2 regions of the Mesorhizobium sp. WSM4808 genome follow, and region 1 is predicted to be linked to the other one. Evidence: riboswitches for the same ligand, from Rfam matches in the RefSeq annotation. Region 1 holds a riboswitch; the other holds the start of a gene.

Region 1 (6,472 bases):
CGTTGGTGACCCAGATGTTGAGCGCGTCGATCAGCAGCGTCGTACCGCTACTGCCGGCATGGCCCTCCAGCAAGGCACGCACCAGCAGGACCAGCGAACCGCAATTGATGATGCTGATGATGGCGGTCATGGTCAGGGCTGTTCTGCGGATCATGACCCGAAACTGGCCGATCGCATGCCACTCGTGGTCCTCGACCGCCTTTCGGGTGGCGGCCTGCGTCCAGGCGGTGGCCACCGACAAGGGCAGCAGCAGGGCCGCCTCCAGCGCGGGCGCCACCCAGCGCGGCCCGAATGAGAGATTGTTGATGACCAGAAGCTGCAGGCAGATGATGACGAGAACGGCCGCACGGGCCATCCAGAAATCGAGCGCACGGTAGTGAATGACGGCGTGGTGGTGGCGCATTTTTCAAATCCTGGATGCTTTTTGGGGACGGTAACCGGTCAGGCGTAGGCGACGCCTGCCGCGATCACGCCCAAGGCGCCATGCCCGGCATGTTCAGGGTGCTGCGGGATGGCGTGTTCCATTGTTGTCTTGCTGGCATGTGATGACGGGAGAGGCGGCATGGTGGCGCGAAACTCTGCCTCAATCTTGGTTTTGCCATGGTCGGCCAAGTATACATTTTCGTAAGCTTCAAGTTCTGGGCTGTTCGTAAAACCGTCCGGTGTGATTTATCCACCGCATGACGCGAATCGACGAAACCATGAACGGTTGGCTGCCGGTCGGCAGTTCTGTTCCAGGCGACTGGTGGCAGTCGTCGATCTGGCCGGGGCTGACGCGCTATCCAGAAGCCGGCCTGGCGCTTTTATGCCTGACGCAGATCCTGTGCTGGACCGTGATGCCGGCGCTTGTCGATGCCGCCCCGCCCGGCGACGTCGTCGAGAGTTTCATGTGGGGCCGCGAATGGGTGCTTTTGACCTACAAGCATCCGCAGCTCCCCGGCTGGCTGCTCGAGATCAGCCATCTTCTGACCGGATCGTTCCGCTGGCCGCAATATCTGCTCGCCCAGCTTGTCGTCTCGGCGACCTTCGTCTTCGTCTACCTGCTGGCCCGCGACATGCTCGGGAGAACCCGCGCGCTGGCCGCCGTGCTTTTGATGCCGTCATTGTATTTCTTCGGCTGGCCGACACCGCAGTTCAATCATGATTACGCGCAGATGCCCTTCTGGGCCGCAATCTGCTGGCTGCTGTGGCGTGCGGGCCGTAGCGGTGGGCCGGGCTGGTGGCTGGCGCTCGGACTGGTGTCGGGCGTCGGGCTCTATGCCAAGTTTTCCACCGGGCTGCTGTTGCTCTTCGGGGCGATCTGGCTGTTGTCGGACACGCGGGCACGCAATCGGCTCGCCACGCCCTGGCCCTGGCTTGGGCTCGCGGTTTTCCTCGCCGTCGCCGCGCCACTGGCCATCCAGCTCTACCGCATCGATTTCCTGCCGCTGACCTATGTCGCCGGCCGCGATGAATGGGTGTTGGTCCACCGCGCCCGCCTTTACTATATCGGTGTCCAAATGGCGGGGCTCTGCGGCTTATTGCTGGTGCTGTCGATATCGGGGCTGTTGCGGCGTTCGCCCGCGCCGGAACAGCCCATTGAGCGCGGCGCGCTGGCCTATCTCGTGTGGATGGGGCTTGGTCCGGCGGTGCTTGTCATGGTGGCCTCGCTGTTTACCGGCGCCGGCGAGGCGTGGGGCGCGCCGATGTACAATCTGGTCGGCGTTGTGGCGATCGCCTTGCTGGGTCATCGGCTTGGCGCCGTCGAACTGCGACGGCTGGCGATCTGCGCGTTCGCCTGCATCCTCGGCATGTCCGGTGCCTATGCGGGCATCCGCTGGACGAGTTGCAATTTGCGCGGGCGCATGGATGCCGTCTGCTGGCCAGCGCGGCAGATTTCGGACGAAGCCGAGGCGGTCTGGCACGCGGCGGTGCCCGGTCGGCTCGACATCGTCGGCGGCGATACCCGCATCGCGTTGCTGGCGGGCCTCAACGCCTATGACAAGCCGTCGATCTTCACAGACCTCGACATGCGGCTCGCCCCCTGGATCACCAGCCAGCGGCTGCGCGATCACGGCATGCTTCTGGTCTGGCCCGGGAGCGGCGTGCCACCTCGGCTGCTGGCGTGGCTGGGAAACATCCCGGTCAAGACCGTTCTTTTCGACTGGTCGCTCAGGGCACCACCGGTGGCGATCAGCTTTGCCGCCATTCCGCCTGGCATGAAGCTACTGGGTTTGATCGACAGCCTCGCCCAACCGAGCAATTGAGGTAGATCCACCGCGTCCGCTGGACGAAGCAGGTGACAATGCCCATTTATGGCGAGACCACTTGCTTTCACGCAATTCCAGACGGAAAACCGCCACACACTTTTCCTGGAATTGCTTTTGAGGAGACGTGACATGGCGACTTCGACCGAACGTGCAGTCCTTGCCGGCGGCTGTTTCTGGGGCATGCAGGATTTGATACGGCGCTATCCCGGCGTCATCTCCACCCGTGTCGGCTACAGCGGCGGCGACGTGCCCAACGCCACCTACCGCAACCACGGCACCCACGCCGAAGCCATCGAGATCAATTTCGATCCGGCCATCATAAGCTATCGCACGCTGCTGGAACGCTTTTTCCAGATCCACGATCCGACGACCCGCAACCGCCAGGGCAACGATGTCGGGACGAGTTATCGCTCGGCGATCTATTACACCAGCGACGAACAGAAGCGCGTCGCCGAGGACACCATCGCCGATGTCGATGCCTCGGGCCTGTGGCCGGGCAAGGTCATCACCGAAGTCGCACCCGTTGGTCCGTTCTGGGAAGCCGAGCCCGAGCATCAGGACTATCTGGAGAAATATCCCAACGGATACACCTGCCACTTCGTCAGGCCAGGCTGGAAGCTGCCGGTTCGCGAGACGGCGGTTTCGTAGAGTTCAAGGTTGTACCAAACCCCGATCCCCGCGTCGTGGTAGAACAAAGCCGCGGAGGTTGTGCTCCGCGGCTTTGGTTCGATCGCGTGCAGATTACTTGCCGCAATTGTTGTCGTTGACTGTCGGCGAGGTGGTGCCCGGGGAGGTGCCGTTGGCATCTGCCTGCGCCCCCTGCGGACTTGCCGGGCAATTCTGATCCGCGTTTGAATTCATATCTCCTACCGTGCCAGTCGTGCTGTTGGTCGTGCCCGGGTCGACAGTGTCCGGCTCGACCGTATTCGGTGAAGCCGGCGTGTTCGGCTCAACCGTCACCGATTTGCCGCTGCCGCTTCCATTTGCGTTGTTGCTGCCGGCGCTTTGCGCCATGGCTGACGTGGCCAGACCAATGGTGAGAACCGAAGCTGCGAGGATTTTCATGAACATGGTTTGTCTCCATTTCTGTGAAGTCGTCGCTTGTTTTCTACGAAAGTGATCGCGTTGCGACTGTGGGGACAACCGGTCGCAGCGGCGAAGGTTCCCGACAAAATTCCGCACAGGCGCACCGTGACTGGCGCAATGCTTTTGGCGCAGTGCTCTGAAAAAACGGCTTTCCCTTGAACTCGAATGATGCTTTAAGGCGCACATCCACAGGGGTGCTCCGTACGGTCGGGGCTGAGACGGGGGCGGCAAGCCCACAGACCCTAGAAGCTGATCTGGGTAATACCAGCGGAGCGAGGCGGGCGATGTTTTCAGGCGCACAGATTTCCCTATACCCCATGACCGACGATTTCGTCGGTGTCATTCTTGGCGCGCTCGGTGCGCTCGATCCCTGGCGCGACAAGCTCAGGATCGAGACCGACGACATCTCGACCTTGCTGGTCGGGCCGCCCGAAGTGCTGTTTCCCGCCATGCGCGACCTCTTCGTGGCGGCGGCACGCAGCGGCAAACATTGCGTGTTGTCGGCCACCATCTCGCGCGGGTGCCCTGGCGAGCCGGATGATCCGATCTGCCGCTCCGATGCACTTGGCGGGCCTGTTGGGCCACTCGGCCCGCGCAAGGATGCGGCCATCGCGGCGGTGCGCAATGCTGCTGCCACCGGCCAGCCGGCGGCGGCGCAGTTCTCGCTCTATGTGATGGGCACCGACGACCACATGGACGAGATCTACGGCTGCATCGATTTTCTCAAGCAGTCCGGCGTCTATGAGCGTTCCAAGCATTTCTGCACGAAACTGCGCGGTGATGCCGGTGCGATCTTTTCGGCGCTGGACGAGGCCTTCTGCCGCTTCGGACCAGGCGCCGGCCACGTAACCCTCGACGTCACGGTCTCGGCCAACAGCCCGTCGGCTGTCTGAGCCAGCCGCGCTTTCGCGCTGCCGTCAAAGGTTATCTCCCGTGGCCACATCATCAGTCGCTTCGCGCCCGATCGCGAGCCTTCTTGTCAAGGCAATGCCGGCCATGATCTCGGTCGGTTTGCTCCTGCTGGCGTGGGAGCTTTATGCCACCTATTCCGGCATCAGGCCGACGACACTGCCGGCGCCGTCGCGCGTTTTCGAGCAAGCGCTGCTCAATCGCCAGGCGCTGGCCGACAACGCCATTCCGACCATCGGCGCCACGCTGCTCGGCTTTGCCTGTTCGCTCAGCGCTGCCTTCGTGCTGTCAACGCTGGTCGACTTCTTCCAGCCGCTGCGGCGTGCGATGTTTCCTGTCTTAATCGTCAGCCAGACCTTGCCGCTGGTGGCGATCGCGCCGCTGGTGGTGCTCTGGTTCGGCTTCGGGCTGGCGCCCAAGATCATGCTGGTGGCGCTGGTTACCTTCTTTCCGATGCTGGTTGCGTTGGTCGAGGGTTATGAGTCGACCGAGGCCGAGATCGGGCAAATGCTGCGCGCCATGGGGGCAGGGCGCTGGCGCATCTTCGTGCTGGCACGGCTGCCTTCGGCGCTGCCCTATTTCTTCGCTGGTTTGAGGATCTCCATCACCTACGCCGTGGTCGGCGCGATCTTCGCCGAATATGCGGGGGCCGCGAAGGGGCTGGGCATCTACATGCTCAACGCCAAGAACAATTTCCGTCCTGACCTGGTTCTTGCCGCCGTCGGAGTGAGTGCCGCGCTGACACTTGTCCTGTTCGGGTTGACTGTACTGCTGCAGCGCCTCGCGATGCCCTGGGAGCGGGCCGGCAAGGAAACCGCCGGGAAGGGGGCCTGGCGATGAACCGGCTCGAGCTGCGGCATGTGCGCAAGGCGTTCGGTGGGCTCGACGTGCTGGCCGATATTTCGCTTAGCGTCGGCGCTGGTGAATTCGTCTCGATCCTTGGACCCTCGGGCGCCGGCAAATCGACACTCTTCCAGCTCCTGACCGGCGCCGAGCATGGCGAGGGCGAGATGTTGTTCGACGGCGCGCCGCTCGACGACCACGGCAGGCATTTCGCCTTCATGCCGCAGCGTGACGCGCTGATGCCGTGGCGGCGCATCCTCGAAAACGCGACGCTCGGGCTCGAAGTGCAAGGCATGAGGAGACAGGCGGCGCGGGCGCGCGTTGCGCCGTTGTTTGCCGAATTCGGGCTTGCCGGCTTCGAGCGGCATTTTCCAGCGCAACTGTCCGGCGGTATGCGCCAGCGCGCGGCCTTGCTGCGCACGGTGGTGCAGCAACGCGACATGCTTTTGCTCGACGAGCCGTTCGGCGCTCTCGACGCGCTGACCCGCACGGCCATGCAGCGCTGGCTGGAACAGATGTGGCGGCATCATCGCTGGACGGCGCTCCTGATCACCCATGACGTGCGCGAAGCCGTGTTCCTGTCCGACCGCATCTATGTGCTGTCGGCGCGCCCGGCCCGCATCGTGCGTGAAATCAAGGTGCCGCTGCCGCGCCCGCGCAGCCTTGGCGGCGATGCCGCGCGCCAGGCAAGTACGCTCGAGGCCGAGATTCTCGACATCATCCTCAACGCCACCCCATCCAAAGGACACGATCATGACTGACTTGACGCGCCGGCAGGCGTTGTTGCTGACCCTTGCCACAGGCCTTCCGCTCGTTGCCGGATCGGGGCGAGCCCAAGCACAATCGGCACAAAAGGTCACCGTTGCCCTCGACTGGACTGTCAACACCAACCACATCGGACTGTTCGTCGCCCGCGACAAGGGCTTCTATCGCGAGGCCGGGCTCGAGGTCGACATCCTGCCTTACAGCGATACCGGTGCGGGCACGCTGGTTGCAAATCGCGTCGCCGATTTCGGCATCAACGGCACCATCAGCCTGTTCACCCAGAGAACCGCCGGAGCGGACCTGAAGGGCGTCTATGCGGTGGTGCAATCGGAAACCGGCCGCGTGGTCTTCAATGCGGCCCGCAGCGAGATCGTAAGCCCGAGAAACCTCGACGGCCTGACCTATGGCGGCTTCGGCAGCGCCTGGGAAAACGCCCTGATATCGACCATCATCCGCCATGATGGCGGCAAGGGCAATTTCGAGACGGTGACGCTCGGCACCTCAGCCTATGAGGCGCTGGCCAACGGTTCGGTCGATTTCACGCTCGAAGTCTCGACCTGGGAGGGTGTCGACGCCGAGCTCAGGGGCGTCAAACAACGCAGCTTCGTCTATGCCGATTA
Region 2 (6,472 bases), on a different contig from region 1:
ATCGGCTTGTCGGAAGGCTGGAAGCCGGATTCCTGAACTTCCGGCGGCGTGAACATCTGGCAGCTTGCCAACGCCACGGCAAAACCGGCCAGCGCGAGAAAACGCGCCAGCGGTTTCATTCCCAATGTGTTAGCGCCGATCGCCAGAACGGCTTCCTTTCGGGTCCCGGCGCATGACCACGAAAATCGGGGGCGATCTTCGGAACGCGTCATGCGCTATCTCAAACTGCTGCAGCATCCGTTGCCCGTCCCTTAGGGCGGGCGGCGGATACTGCAGGCAAATCACGGCCTGTGCCGGACCGGTAGGGCGACCTAGCCACACTCCCCCGGTCATGGCAAGCAAACGCCACATCGCCTGGAGCCGGTTTGACCGTAAATTATGTCCGCTTCCGGGCAACATCGCGTGATGTGGAATATCCAGCACCCGCGCCGATATAGCGCCGGAACGCCTCCGGACCAGCCCCGGTAAAGAAATCATCAGCCTTGCCGGTTGCGGCCACCAACCCATTGTCGACAAACACCATGTGCTCGCCGATGCGGCGTGCATCCTCGGGCTGGTGGGTGACAAATAGCACCGTCATGGCGCGTTCGGCATGAACGGCAGCAACCAGATTCAGCATCTCGTCGCGCAAAGCGGGTCCGAGCGAAGCGAATGGCTCGTCGAGCAGCAACACCGGTCGGTCGCGCACCAGCACGCGGGCCAGTGCGACGCGCTGGCGTTCGCCCCCGGAGAGCTCGCGCGGCAGGCGTTTCTCCTTGCCCGCGAGACCGGTGCGCGCAAGCGCCTCGGCGACCGCGGCGCGGTCCGCCTCGGTCAGTCCCAGGGAGGGCGAGCGACCGAGCCCGACATTCTGCTCGACGGAAAGATGCGCGAAGAGATTGTTCTCCTGGAACACCATCGACACCGGCCGCGCCGAGGCCGGCTCGGCGCTGACATCGGCCCCGCCGATCAGCACGCGGCCCGATTGTGGGGTCTCGAAGCCGGCGACCAGATTGAGCAGCGTCGACTTGCCCGAACCGCTCGGACCCATGATGGCGGTGATCTTCGCCGTGGCGAACTCGACGTCGAAGACAAGTGGCACCTCACCATAACTGAACGACACCTTGTCCAGCCGCACCGATGCGCCCTTTTCAAGCCTGCTGGCCGCCCCGTCACGCATCCCGGACCTTCTCCCTTCCCAGCCAGTGCGCCGCCACGATCAACGCGAGACAGACGAGGCCGAGCAGGAGTGCCAGGCCGGCGGCATCCTCGGTGCGGTAGCTGCCCATCCGAGCCAGAAGAAGGTAGGGCAATGTCTGCACGGAATCACTGCCGAACAGGGCAATGACACCGAGATCGCCCAGCGACAGCGCCATGGCGAAAGCGAAGGCCGTGGCGAGCGGGCGCCGCAGCGACGGCCAGTCGACCAGTATCAGCCGGTTCCAGCCCGCAATGCCGAGCTGTGCGCAGAGCCGTTCGTGACGCTCGCTCGCCGCATCATAGGCGGGACGCACGGCGCGCAGGGCGAACGGCATCGCCATCACCGCGTTGACGGTGACGACCATGACCGGGGCGATGGCAAAGACATCGCCGGCATGGCGCAGCAACAGGAACCAGCCGGCGCCGACGACGATCGGCGGCACGACAAGAACAAAGCCGGCGCCTGTATCGGCGGCGCGTTCGAGCAGTGTCTTTGCGCCGGCACGGCGGTTCAGCGCCAGTGCCCGCCGCGCCATGGTCAGCGCCAGCGACAGCATCACCGAGAGCAGTGCCGACAGGAAGGCGAGCGCCGCGCTGGTCAGCGTTGCCTGCCGGACAGTGGCCTCGCTGGCCAAACGGCCGAGATCCGCACCCAACCCGGCCATCACGGTTGCCGCCATCGGCCCAACGACGAACAGCAGCGCCAGGATGATGACTAGCGCGTTCAACCAGGTCTCGCTCCGATTCACCGAGATATAGCGGCGTTGCGCGACCGGCAAATTGGTGTCGCCGACCACATTGGCGCCCAGGCGCGTCAGGGCCAGCACAACGATAAAGGTCAGGGCGATCTGCAACAGCGTCAGTGTAACGGCCCGCGCGGGATCGAAATCGAAGCGCAGGGCCTGGTAGATGCCGACCTCCAGCGTCGTCGCGGCCGGCCCGCCGCCGAGCGTCAGCACGATCGTGAAGGATGTGATGCAGAGCATGAACACAAGCCCGGCGACGCCGGGCAGTGCGGCGCGCAGCGTTGGCCATTCGATCAGCCGGAACGCCGGCCGCGCCGCCATGCCGAGTTGGCTCGCCAACCGCCATTGGTCGGCCGGTATGGTCTGCAGCGCCTCGAGGAACAGCCGCGTCGCCAGCGGCAGGTTGAAGAAGACATGGGCGACGAGGATGCCGGACAGGCCATAGATACCCGGCCAGCTTCCGCCGCCGATCAAGGCAAGCACGCCGGCGAAATAGCCGGCACGGCCATAAAGCGCCAGAATGCCGAGCGCTGCGACAATAGCCGGCAGCGCCAACGGCACGGCGAAGATCTGCAGGATGAAGGCGCGGCCGAAGAAACGTGGATGTCGCGACAGAGCGCGCGCCACGAACAGCGCCGGGATGGCCGAAAGCAGCGTCGAGAGCGCCGCTTGCCAGAGCGTGAAGCGAATGACGCGAAGCAGATAGGGATCGAAGGCTGCCCAGGCGCCCGAGAAATCATGGGCGCCCTCGAAAAGCAGGCCGGCAAACGCGCCGCCGATCAGCAGCGCGATCGCGGCAAGCGCGACAATGCCGGCGCTGACGCGGGGATCAGAGGCTGCGCGTCGCACGCCGGACCACCAATCTCCGGATCGCGGCACTTACAAAGGATTGCGTTCCTTCGCGCCCCCCTCTGTCCTGCCGGACATCTCCCCCACAAGGGGGGAGATTGGCAATTTCGACGCCTCGCTCACTCCAGCAGCATTGGCGATTGGCGAAATCGCCGATGGCAGCCAATCTCCCCCCAAGCGGGGGAGATGTCCGGCAGGACAGAGGGGGGCGCCGTAGAGCACTCATCTTCGATAGCAAACTTATTTGCTCATCACCGCAAGCCATTCATCGACCCAGGCCTTGCGATTGGCAGCGACCTCTTGCGGGCTGAACAGCAAGGTCTTGGTCGGCTTGACCAGTTTGTCAAAGGCCGGATTGAGCGGCTTGTCGGTCTTGCCGGCCGGGAACATCCAGTTGGTCTCGGGAATGGCATCCTGGAATTTAGGCCCGGTCATGAAGGCCATAAACTTGGCCGCCAGCGGATTCTTGGCTCCCGTCGTGGTGATACCCGCCACCTCGATCTGCAGATACTCGCCCTCCTCGAAGGAGGCCGCCTGGTAGCGCCCGGTGTTCTCGGCGATCATGTGATAGGCCGGCGACGTCGTGTAGGACAGCACCATCGGCGCCTCGCCCTTGGTGAACAGCCCATAGGCCTCGCTCCAGCCCGGCGTCACGGTCAGCACCTTCGGCTTGAGCTTGGCCCAGGCCTCCGGCGCCTTGTCGCCATAAACCGACTTGACCCACAGAAGCAGGCCGAGGCCCGGCGTCGAGGTGCGTGGATCCTGGATGACGATCTTGTCGTCGGCACTGCCTTCGACCAGCTCTTTCAGGCTTTTCGGCGGGTTCCTCAGCTTCTCGGTGTCGTAGACGACAGCGAAATAGCCGTAATCAAAGGGGACAAAAGTATCGTCGCTCCAGCCACCCGGCACGTTGACATCAGTTACGCCGCCATGCGGCGCGAACAAGCCTGAGGCCTTGGCATCGGCGGTGAGATTGGTGTCGAGGCCAAGCACGATATCGGCCTTGGTCGATGCGCCTTCCAATCTGACGCGGTTGAACAACGCGACGCCGTCGGCGACCGAGACGAACTCGACATCGCAGCCGCATTCGGCCTCGAACGCCTTCTTCACCACGGGACCCGGACCCCAGTCGGCGGTAAAACTCTCATAGGTGTAGACGGTGAGCTTGTCCTTGGCCAAGGCCGGTCCGGACAAGGCCACGACAGTTGCTGAAACAAGAGCGTATAAAAGCGTGCGCATCGGCGCCTCCTTCGTTCGAATTGAAAGGAATTGAGGCGTCGGACTGTCCGAAACGTCTAATCCCTCCGCCGGTACAAACCGGATCAGGTTCAGCGGGTTGGCGAGACTGCCTCTCAGCCGGTCCGCGAAGATCGCGTCCGGCACCCCGTTAGAGCGTTTCGACACATAGGCCGGCCCGATCCGCCACGCAAGTGGGAGTTTGCCGCCTTCCGTTTCCCGTGCCGGGCTGGTAAGGGCCACACGATATGAGCACATTCACCATCCTGCTTGGCGGCGATCTCATCCGCACGCCACGGCTCGACCGTCAGGTCGAAGGCTCCCGCGTCATCGCCGCCGACGCCGGCATAGGCCATGCGCAGTTGCTGGGCCTCGTGCCGGAGCTGTGGGTGGGTGATTTCGATTCCGTGCCGGCGAACCTGCCGGACGATCTCGCTTCCGTGCCGCGCCGGACCTTCCCGGCGGAAAAGGACCAGACCGATGGCGAACTGGCCATCGCCGCAGCACTCGAGCGCGGCGCGACCCGGCTGGTGCTCGCCGGTGCTTTCGGCGGCAAGCGCGCCGACCACGCTTTCCTGCATCTGGCGCTTGCCTTGCGGCTGGCCGAAGCAGGGACCGATGTGCTCCTGACCAGCGGCGCCCAGGAAGGCATTCCCCTGCTGCGCGGAACGGCCGGCTTCGACTATGCCGATGGCACGCTGTTTTCGGTGCTCGGCTTTTCCGAGCTTGCCGGGTTGACCGTCACCGGCGCCAAATGGCCGCTGAACCACGTCAAGGTGGCCTTCGGTTCGTCGCTGACCATTTCCAACGAGGTCAAGGGCCGCCTCGAAATCGCGCTCGGCCATGGCCGCGCGATGCTGCTCGCTCATCCCTATCCCTTACCTGAAAGCTGACATGGCCCCGCCCCTTCTCAACCTCGACGGGATAAAACTGACCTTCGGCGGCACGCCGCTGCTCGATGGCGCCGCCTTGACGGCTTCGGCCGGCGACAAGATCGCACTGGTCGGCCGCAACGGGTCGGGCAAGTCGACCCTGCTGAAGATCGCCGCCGGCCTGATCGAGCCGCAGGACGGTGAGGTGTTCCGCCAGCCTTCGGCAACTGTCCGCTATTTGCCGCAGATGCCCGACATGGAGGGCTTTGCCACTGTCCGCGCCTATGTCGAGGCCGGGCTTGGCCCTGCCGACGATCCCTACCGCGCCAGCTATCTGATGGAGCATCTCGGACTGTCGGGTGAGGAACGTCCGAACGACCTGTCGGGCGGCGAGGCGAGGCGTGCTGCCCTTGCCCGCGTCATGGCGCCGGAGCCAGACATCCTGCTGCTCGATGAGCCGACCAACCATCTCGACCTCTCGGTCATCGAATGGCTGGAAGAAGAACTCATCCGCACCTCCTCGGCACTGATCGTCATCTCGCACGACCGCCGCTTTCTCGAACGTGTGTCGCGCGCCACCATCTGGCTCGATCGCGGCCAGACCCGCAGGCTGGACAAGGGCTTTGGCCATTTCGAGGAATGGCGCGACCTGGTCCTGGAGGAAGAAGAGCGCGAGCAGCATAAACTCGGCCGCCAGATCGTTCGCGAAGAGCATTGGCTGCGCTACGGCGTGACGGCGAGGCGCAAGCGAAACATGCGCCGGCTCGGCGAGTTGCAGACCATGCGCCAGCGTTTTCGCGGCCATCGCGGTGCCGAAGGGTCGGCGACCATGGTGGCGAGCGACGCCGCCGAGTCCGGCAAGCTGGTGATCGAGGCGAAGAACATCGAGAAGAGCTTTGGCGATCTAACCGTGGTCAAGGGGTTTTCGACCCGCATCCAGCGCGGCGATCGCGTCGGCCTGGTCGGGCCGAACGGCGCCGGCAAGACGACGCTCTTGAAGATGCTGACCGGCGAGATGAAGCCGGACGCCGGTTCGGTGCGGCTCGGCACCAATCTGGAGATCGCCACGCTCGACCAGAAGCGCGAGGCGGTCGACCCGCAGGAGACGCTGGCGCAATATCTCACCGACGGGCGCGGCGAGAACCTCGTCATCAATGGCGAGCAGCGCCACGTCGTCTCCTACATGAAGGATTTCCTGTTCAAGCCGGAGCAGGCACGCACCCCGGTGCGCGAATTGTCCGGCGGCGAGCGGGCACGGCTCTTGCTGGCGCGCGTGCTGGCGCGGCCGGCAAACCTTCTGGTGCTCGATGAGCCGACCAACGATCTCGATATGGAGACGCTGGAACTGCTGCAGGAACTGGTCGCTGGCTTTGCCGGCACCGTCATCCTGGTCAGCCACGACCGCGATTTCCTCGACCGCACCGTGACCAGCCTGATCGCACCGGATGGTGACGGCCGCTGGATCGAATATGCCGGCGGCTACTCCGACATGCTGGCGCAGCGCGGCGGCACCAGGCTGGACGACCGCAAGGCGCGCGCGAAGGCCGAAAACGGCGAAGCGCCAGTGACGGCCAAGAGTGAAGCGGCTGC

Evidence for each region. A riboswitch is a leader RNA that binds a small molecule or an ion and turns the genes downstream of it on or off. The one in region 1 is predicted to bind thiamine pyrophosphate.
Region 2: it holds a riboswitch for thiamine pyrophosphate, as region 1 does, so the genes downstream of both, thiB (thiamine ABC transporter substrate binding subunit) here and AC0L2U_RS25665 (YkoF family thiamine/hydroxymethylpyrimidine-binding protein) in region 1, are expected to answer to the same signal.

The regions. Positions count from the first base shown of each region.
Region 1 is NZ_JBVVQX010000016.1:44,340-50,811, reverse strand. Features, by position in the region: gene AC0L2U_RS25690 (hypothetical protein) at 1-403, opposite strand, end outside; gene AC0L2U_RS25685 (hypothetical protein) at 442-612, opposite strand; gene AC0L2U_RS25680 (ArnT family glycosyltransferase) at 681-2,246, shown strand; gene msrA (peptide-methionine (S)-S-oxide reductase MsrA) at 2,379-2,897, shown strand; gene AC0L2U_RS25670 (RodZ family helix-turn-helix domain-containing protein) at 2,991-3,320, opposite strand; TPP riboswitch at 3,516-3,629, shown strand; gene AC0L2U_RS25665 (YkoF family thiamine/hydroxymethylpyrimidine-binding protein) at 3,620-4,228, shown strand; gene AC0L2U_RS25660 (ABC transporter permease) at 4,332-5,084, shown strand; gene AC0L2U_RS25655 (ABC transporter ATP-binding protein) at 5,081-5,848, shown strand; gene AC0L2U_RS25650 (ABC transporter substrate-binding protein) at 5,841-6,472, shown strand, end outside.
Region 2 is NZ_JBVVQX010000005.1:444,162-450,633, reverse strand. Features, by position in the region: gene AC0L2U_RS12205 (M48 family metalloprotease) at 1-119, opposite strand, end outside; gene thiQ (thiamine ABC transporter ATP-binding protein) at 377-1,159, opposite strand; gene thiP (thiamine/thiamine pyrophosphate ABC transporter permease) at 1,152-2,774, opposite strand; gene thiB (thiamine ABC transporter substrate binding subunit) at 3,015-4,013, opposite strand; TPP riboswitch at 4,057-4,171, opposite strand; gene AC0L2U_RS12185 (thiamine diphosphokinase) at 4,259-4,903, shown strand; gene AC0L2U_RS12180 (ABC-F family ATP-binding cassette domain-containing protein) at 4,905-6,472, shown strand, end outside.